Regions from separate parts of the Vibrio sp. 2433-A1 genome, predicted to be linked through region 3. Evidence: predicted binding sites of a transcription regulator. Region 3 holds the regulator's gene; each other region holds the start of a gene.
What was found. Region 3 encodes PurR, which represses purine synthesis genes. Its sites were predicted from a motif close to TNANGNAAACGTTTNCNTNA; they were not measured.

Region 1 (2,275 bases), on a different contig from region 3:
AAAGATCAAACTGGTCTCGTAGCAGCACCGCACCTAACCTGTATTGATGCTTCACGCGATGAACTTATCCAGATTGCCGATGATTACTGGTCAAATGGTATCCAAAGCATTGTTGCTCTGCGTGGTGATATTCCGCCGGGTGGCGGCGCTCCTGAAATGTATGCATCCGATCTAGTGACGCTACTAAAAGAACGTCATAACTTTGATATTTCCGTTGCCGCTTTCCCAGAAGTACACCCAGAAGCGAAGAGTGCTCAAGCCGACCTGTTAAACCTAAAGCGTAAAGTAGACGCTGGTGCTAACCGTGCTATCACTCAGTTCTTCTTCGATGTTGAAAGCTACTTACGCTTCCGTGACCGTAGTGTTGCTGCTGGTATCGATGTTGAAATCGTACCGGGTATCCTTCCTGTATCGAACTTTAAGCAAGCGTCACGTTTTGCTGCAATGAATAATGTAAAAGTACCTGGCTGGATGGCGCAACAGTTTGAAGGGCTAGATGACGATCCAACAACACGTCAGCTAGTTGGTGCTAGCCAAGCAATCGATATGGTACGCATCCTTAGCCGTGAAGGAGTGAAGGACTTCCACTTCTACACTCTTAACCGTGCCGAGATGACGTACGCACTATGCCATACTCTTGGTGTCCGTCCGCAAGGCTAACCCTAGCTTAGAAAACCCCGCTCAAAATAAAAAGGCCGAACACGATGTTCGGCCTTTTTGATCTGTTCGAGTAAAGTATGATTTACTCTACTTCATCCATTTTACCTAGCAGGTTACGGATGCGCTCTTGCCACGCTGAGTGCTCTTGTTGCATCTGCTGAGCTTTCTGCTCAAGCTCTTCACGGTTTGCACGTAGCTCGTTCGCTTCAGTTGCTAGCTTTTCTTTTTCTTCTTTAAGCTCTTCAACTTCCATCTGTAGAAGAGCAATAGTATCTACTGCAGTTTGGATTTTAGTTTCTAGTTGTTCTAGTACTTCAAAAGACATCTTAGCCTACCTATATTTATTCGGATAAGGGTTTTGGTCACTAATGTACCAAAACCTATTTTGTTCCATTCTACTCAGCCGAGAGCTGATAAACACTCCCTATATTTGATATTTTGCACCATTCGGTCAAAAAAACAGCGTAAATTGACAGTCACCTTACATCCAGGGAGCTGGTTAATCTCAATGACCAATTTAACCCACTAGATTGATGCAGTTCAATGGTCGTTCAATTAAAAAAGCAAACGTTTCCTTCTTGATATGCTAAAATTCTGCCGTTTTTATTTTTCTCTTTCCTTGAATTTTGGAGTCATCATGAAACGCGATTTAGCAATGGCATTTTCTCGAGTTACCGAAGGGGCAGCATTAGCTGGTTACAAATGGCTTGGTCGAGGCGACAAAAATGCAGCTGATGGTGCAGCAGTGGAAGTTATGCGTACCTTACTCAATAAAACAGAGATCAGTGGAGAGATCGTGATTGGTGAAGGCGAGATCGATGATGCTCCAATGCTCTACATCGGTGAACAAGTTGGTATTGGTGGTGATGAAGTCGACATTGCAGTAGACCCAATTGAAGGAACACGTATGACCGCAATGGGTCAATCGAATGCTCTTGCTGTACTGGCTGCAGGTGAGAAAGGTAGCTTCCTTAAAGCGCCAGATATGTACATGGAAAAGTTGGTTGTAGGTCCGGGTGCAAAAGGCTGTATTGACCTAAATAAACCACTAAAAGAAAACTTAGAGAACATTGCTAAGGCGCTAAATAAGACTCTAGACACCTTGGTTGTTATTACCCTAGCTAAGCCCCGTCACGATGAAGTTATTGCACAGATGCAAGCAATGGGTATTAGAGTTTTTGCGGTGCCTGACGGCGACGTTGCAGCGTCAATCCTGACTTGTATGCCTGACAGCGAAGTGGATGCGATGTACTGTATCGGTGGCGCTCCTGAAGGCGTAGTCTCGGCCGCTGTAATTCGAGCACTAGATGGTGATATGCATGGCCAACTGCTTCCACGTCATGAAGTGAAAGGCAACAGCGAAGAAAACCGTATCTACGGTGTAGCTGAGTTAAAACGTTGTGAAGAGATGGGCGTAAAAGCCAATGTTGTTCTGACAATGGAAGATATGGCTCGCAGTGATAACGTTGTTTTCTCCGCAACAGGTATCACAAAAGGTGACCTGCTTGAAGGCATCACTCGCCAAGGTAATATTGCAACTACAGAAACACTGCTAATTCGCGGTGGCTGCCGTACGATTCGTCGAGTTAAGTCAATTCACTACTTAGAGCGTAAA
Region 2 (2,275 bases), on a different contig from region 3:
CGCTGATGGCGACCTCAACGTTATTCGGCAGAGATTCCACCAGTGCTTTTAGCTCTTGCAGTTCCGCGTCGCTATCTTGTGGGAAGCGGTTAATCGCAACAACGGCAGGCACTCCGTATTTGTTGACGTTGTTGATATGCCATTTCAGGTTTTCAAAACCAGCTAAAAGCGCGTCTGAATCGTCTTCGAACAATGAATCAGGTATTGCTTGTCCCGGTTTAAGATCGTAAAGGCCAGAGTTTGCTTTCAGTCCGCGCAATGTCGCGACAATCACCGCGCAGTCTGGAGCTTTTCCTGAGACTTGCGCCTTGATGTTGCATGCTTTTTCAAAGCCCATGTCTGAACCAAAGCCACCTTCAGTAACAGTAAACTCACTTAACTTAGTCGCGATATTATCGGCAATGATTGAGGAGTTGCCATGGGCAATATTAGCGAATGGACCTGCGTGAATAAGGGTAGGGACACCTTCAAGGGTTTGCATCAATGTTGGTTCAATGGCTTCTTTCATGCTAACGGCCATAGCACCAGCAACTTGGAGGTCTTCGGTTGTGACAGGTTTACCATCAAGATTGTAGGCAACCACAATTCTACCGATACGCGCTCGTAGATCTTTTAAGTCGCTAGCCAGTGCAAGAATTGCCATTAGTTCAGATGCCGCTGAGATATCAAAGCCATCTTCACGCTCATAGCCGTTAATATGTTTGCCCTGTTCATTGTGGCCGACGGTTACCATACGTAGAGCACGGTCATTATGGTCCATGACGCGTTTCCATACGACGCGTTTTGCATCGATACGTAGCGCGGTTAATCCACTGCGTGCTTCAAAATCGTCGTAGCCGTTGCGCTGCTCATGGTAGATACGCGCGTCAATTGCCGCCGCTGCGAGGTTATGCGCCGCTGTTACTGCGTGAATGTCGCCGGTAAGGTGTAAATTTAACTCTTCCATTGGTGCCACTTGTGAATAGCCACCACCTGCTGCACCACCTTTTACCCCAAAGACAGGACCCATTGACGGCTGACGAATACATGCGGTGACGGTTCGATTTAGTTTGGCAATGCCCTGAGCCAGACCGATGGTGGTGACTGTTTTTCCTTCCCCGAGCGGCGTAGGGGTTATGGCCGTGATAAGTATTAACTTACCTGTATCACATTGCTGCAAACGTTCTAGGCTTTTTAGCGATACTTTTGCTTTATGCGCACCTTGGCTTGCGAATTCTCCTTCGAGTAATCCCACATGGTGAGCAATATCAGTGATTGGTGACAGTGGTGTGTTTCGACAGATATCAATATCAGACAGCATAAAACCCTCGAAGTGGACACGGAATAAAGTTAAGCAAACGTTTGCGCAAAGATAATATCGACAAATTTATCTTTGTAAAGTGGGGTGAAGTAGTTGGTTGTCTCTTTAGGGGGATTATACGTTGTACATCTGATCTAAATCAAAACAATCGTGCGCATCTCTAATAAAACGCGCGGTGTATTGATAGAAAAAGTGCCCTTGAACGGACACTTTCTTGGCTAATTTGTGGTGTTAAAACCAATCGTCATCAGGGAAGAGCTTCCCTTCTGGAGCGTATGGATCATCATCAAAAGGATGGGATGCTTTACTTCGTAAGCTATCTAGCTGATGTTCTAGCATTTGTACGGTGTCATAATCACCTTCAGAGCAAGCGACATATATCTGCTGTTCCAATGCTCTGATGCTATCGTCTATACCCATAGTGTCCTCCTATGCGTTACCGGTGCCTTAAGCGGTTCTACCTGTTCTCAAATCTATTGTAGTCAAGCAAGCCGAATTCGATAGGTTGATTTTCCTTATACCATGCATGAACCCTGTCGCTGAATGGCCAGAATTCTTCAGAGCTGCGTCTAATTGCAAAGGTATCCAACAACTTAATGTAATCTTGTTCTGTTTTAAGATTTTTCAGCATCGTGACTAGTTTTGGAATCTCTTTCTCATTAAGAGATAAATACGCTGCTGGATAACTTCCGATCACTCCTCGAACCAAGGTTAAATCGTCATTTTTAGGATCGCGATTGCTCTCCTCATCAAACAAGCTGGAGATATTGGTATGCGCATTGTTGTGCAGAAGGGTGAACAACTGGTCTTCACCTTGCTCTGATCTAATCATCATCATCACAATCTGAGGGACATAAAGTAGCCCCTCGCCTTTAATTGAGTCGACAGAGCGCAACAATGCTTCGTTGCTGTGACTAAAACCGGTTTGTTCGATTTGGTAACGGTTAGTCAGTATTGGGCTCATTTGCGTTTTGA
Region 3 (2,275 bases):
TGAATGAACCTGCAGATCACATTGCGATTGAACTCGATTTCTTAGGTAACTTGATCATCCGCTCAAATGACGCAGAAGACGAAGCTAAGATTGAAGAAGCTTTTGCTGTTCAGGAACAGTTCATTCGTCAACACCTGCTAAGCTGGACGCCACAGTTCTCAGAAAAGTGTCAGAAGTTTGATGAGTTCGGTTTCTACTCGGCAATCAGCGCATTCGCTACTGCCTTCCTTGCTTTAGATCGCAGCTATCTGTTAGGCGAATAAAGACAACATTGTGACCTCCGGCAGGTTGCTTTCGTGTTTTTTTGTTTGCTCTTAAGAGTTTTGCGGTCTAAAATTGTGACCGCAAACGATAAAAACAAACGAATCAAATACAAACCGCTAAATAGAGCGGTTTTTGTGTTTCTGATACTTTCTGCTTAGGTATTCTAAACTGAATATAATTCCGCGGCAGTCATCGACAGGACAGAACCTTATGGCCACTATAAAAGACGTTGCTCGCCTAGCTGGTGTATCAACGACAACTGTGTCACATGTAATCAATAAAACGCGCTTTGTTGCTGAAGCTACGCAAGAAAAAGTAATGGAAGCAGTAACAGAACTAAACTACGCACCAAGTGCGGTTGCACGTAGCCTAAAGTGTAATACCACGCGCACGATTGGTATGCTGGTGACTCAGTCCACAAACCTTTTCTTCTCTGAGGTCATTGATGGTGTAGAGAGTTACTGTTACCGCCAAGGCTATACGCTGATCTTATGTAATACGGGCGGTATTTATGAGAAGCAACGCGACTACATTCGCATGCTAGCTGAAAAGCGCGTAGACGGTATTTTGGTCATGTGTTCAGACTTAACTGAAGAACTGAGCGAAATGCTAGATCGCCACAAAGACATCCCGAAAGTGGTTATGGATTGGGGGCCAGAGAGCTCTCAAGCCGATAAGATCATCGATAACTCGGAAGAAGGTGGCTATTTAGCAACTAAATACCTAATTGACCGTGGTCATACCGATATTGCCTGCCTAAGCGGACACTTTGAGAAAGCAGCGTGTCAGGAACGTATTCGTGGCTTTAAACGTGCGATGAACGAAGCAAACCTTCCAGTCAAAGAAGATTGGATTTTAGAAGGTAACTTCGAGTGTGATACTGCAGTTCTAGCTGCAGACCAGATCGCAGCAATGGACAATAAGCCAAGCGCAATCTTCTGTTTCAATGACACTATGGCTCTAGGGCTAATGAGTCGCCTACAGCAGAAAGGCATTCGCATTCCAGAAGATATGTCGGTAATTGGTTACGACAATATCGAGCTTGCGGAGTACTTCTCACCACCATTGACCACGGTTCACCAGCCAAAACGCCGTGTAGGTAAAAACGCATTCGAGATTCTACTAGAGCGCATTAAAGACAAAGAGCACGAAAAGCGTATCTTTGAAATGCACCCAGAGATCGTTGAGCGAAATACCGTACAAAATATTAAGAAATAACTTATTTGACATACACTTAGCTGGGTTGCTTTCATTGGCTAAGTGTATGAACCAAACCTATTTACTGAACCAAGATCACACTTATCCCATTCAAATGTGATGCCCAGCCCAAAATCCATTTATCCTTATTGTTGTTCGATTATGCCACGAACAGGGCAAACCATTTCGAAAGGATGGGACGCAAAGCCTCCGGCCTTCAACAAGTTAATTGTTTGGTAGCGGGGTTGCCGATGGTAAATATGCACACATGTCATATTGTAATTGCTAGCAATCGTATGACACTAGACTGACAACAAGCCTGCATAATTTTGCTACTCTCTCGGACCTGAATTGGTGGCGTATACATATACACCGAGAATACACAGCATGGATAAACCAATACTAAAAGACTCAATGCGACTATTTGAGCCGTTAGGCTTAATCAAGTCCCGCTCAATGTTTGGTGGCTTCGGTATTTTTGCCGACGACACTATGTTTGCATTAGTCGTCAATGATAAGTTGCACGTTAGGGCAGACGACGTACTTGCAAAGCAATTTAAATCTCTTAGCTTAGAACCTTACGTTTACAAAAAGCGCGGCTTTCCTGTCGTCACCAAATACTTTGCTCTAAGCGATGATTGGTTTAAGAATAAGGATAATACGCTTGAGATTGCCCAAGCTGCGCTAACTGCAGCGAACAGCGAAAAGAAACAGCAAGCGAAAGCTAAACCGAATCGCCTTAAAGATCTGCCGAACTTAAGGCTGGCTACGGAACGTATGCTGAAGAAAGCCGGTATTGATAGCGTTGAGAATC

Region 1: a site for PurR is predicted at 1,220-1,239, ahead of glpX (class II fructose-bisphosphatase). Genes of this name have one in related genera too.
Region 2: a site for PurR is predicted at 1,330-1,349, ahead of ACU01J_RS08130 (formate--tetrahydrofolate ligase). Genes of this name have one in related genera too.

The regions. Positions count from the first base shown of each region.
Region 1 is NZ_JBRESC010000024.1:56,249-58,523, forward strand. Features, by position in the region: gene metF (methylenetetrahydrofolate reductase) at 1-660, shown strand, start outside; gene zapB (cell division protein ZapB) at 743-985, opposite strand; gene glpX (class II fructose-bisphosphatase) at 1,298-2,275, shown strand, end outside.
Region 2 is NZ_JBRESC010000006.1:88,983-91,257, forward strand. Features, by position in the region: gene ACU01J_RS08130 (formate--tetrahydrofolate ligase) at 1-1,300, opposite strand, end outside; gene ACU01J_RS08135 (hypothetical protein) at 1,532-1,720, opposite strand; gene ACU01J_RS08140 (fatty acid cis/trans isomerase) at 1,758-2,275, opposite strand, start outside.
Region 3 is NZ_JBRESC010000005.1:187,992-190,266, forward strand. Features, by position in the region: gene torD (molecular chaperone TorD) at 1-263, shown strand, start outside; gene purR (HTH-type transcriptional repressor PurR) at 475-1,482, shown strand; cyclic di-GMP riboswitch class I at 1,627-1,714, shown strand; gene ACU01J_RS07365 (TfoX/Sxy family DNA transformation protein) at 1,849-2,275, shown strand, end outside.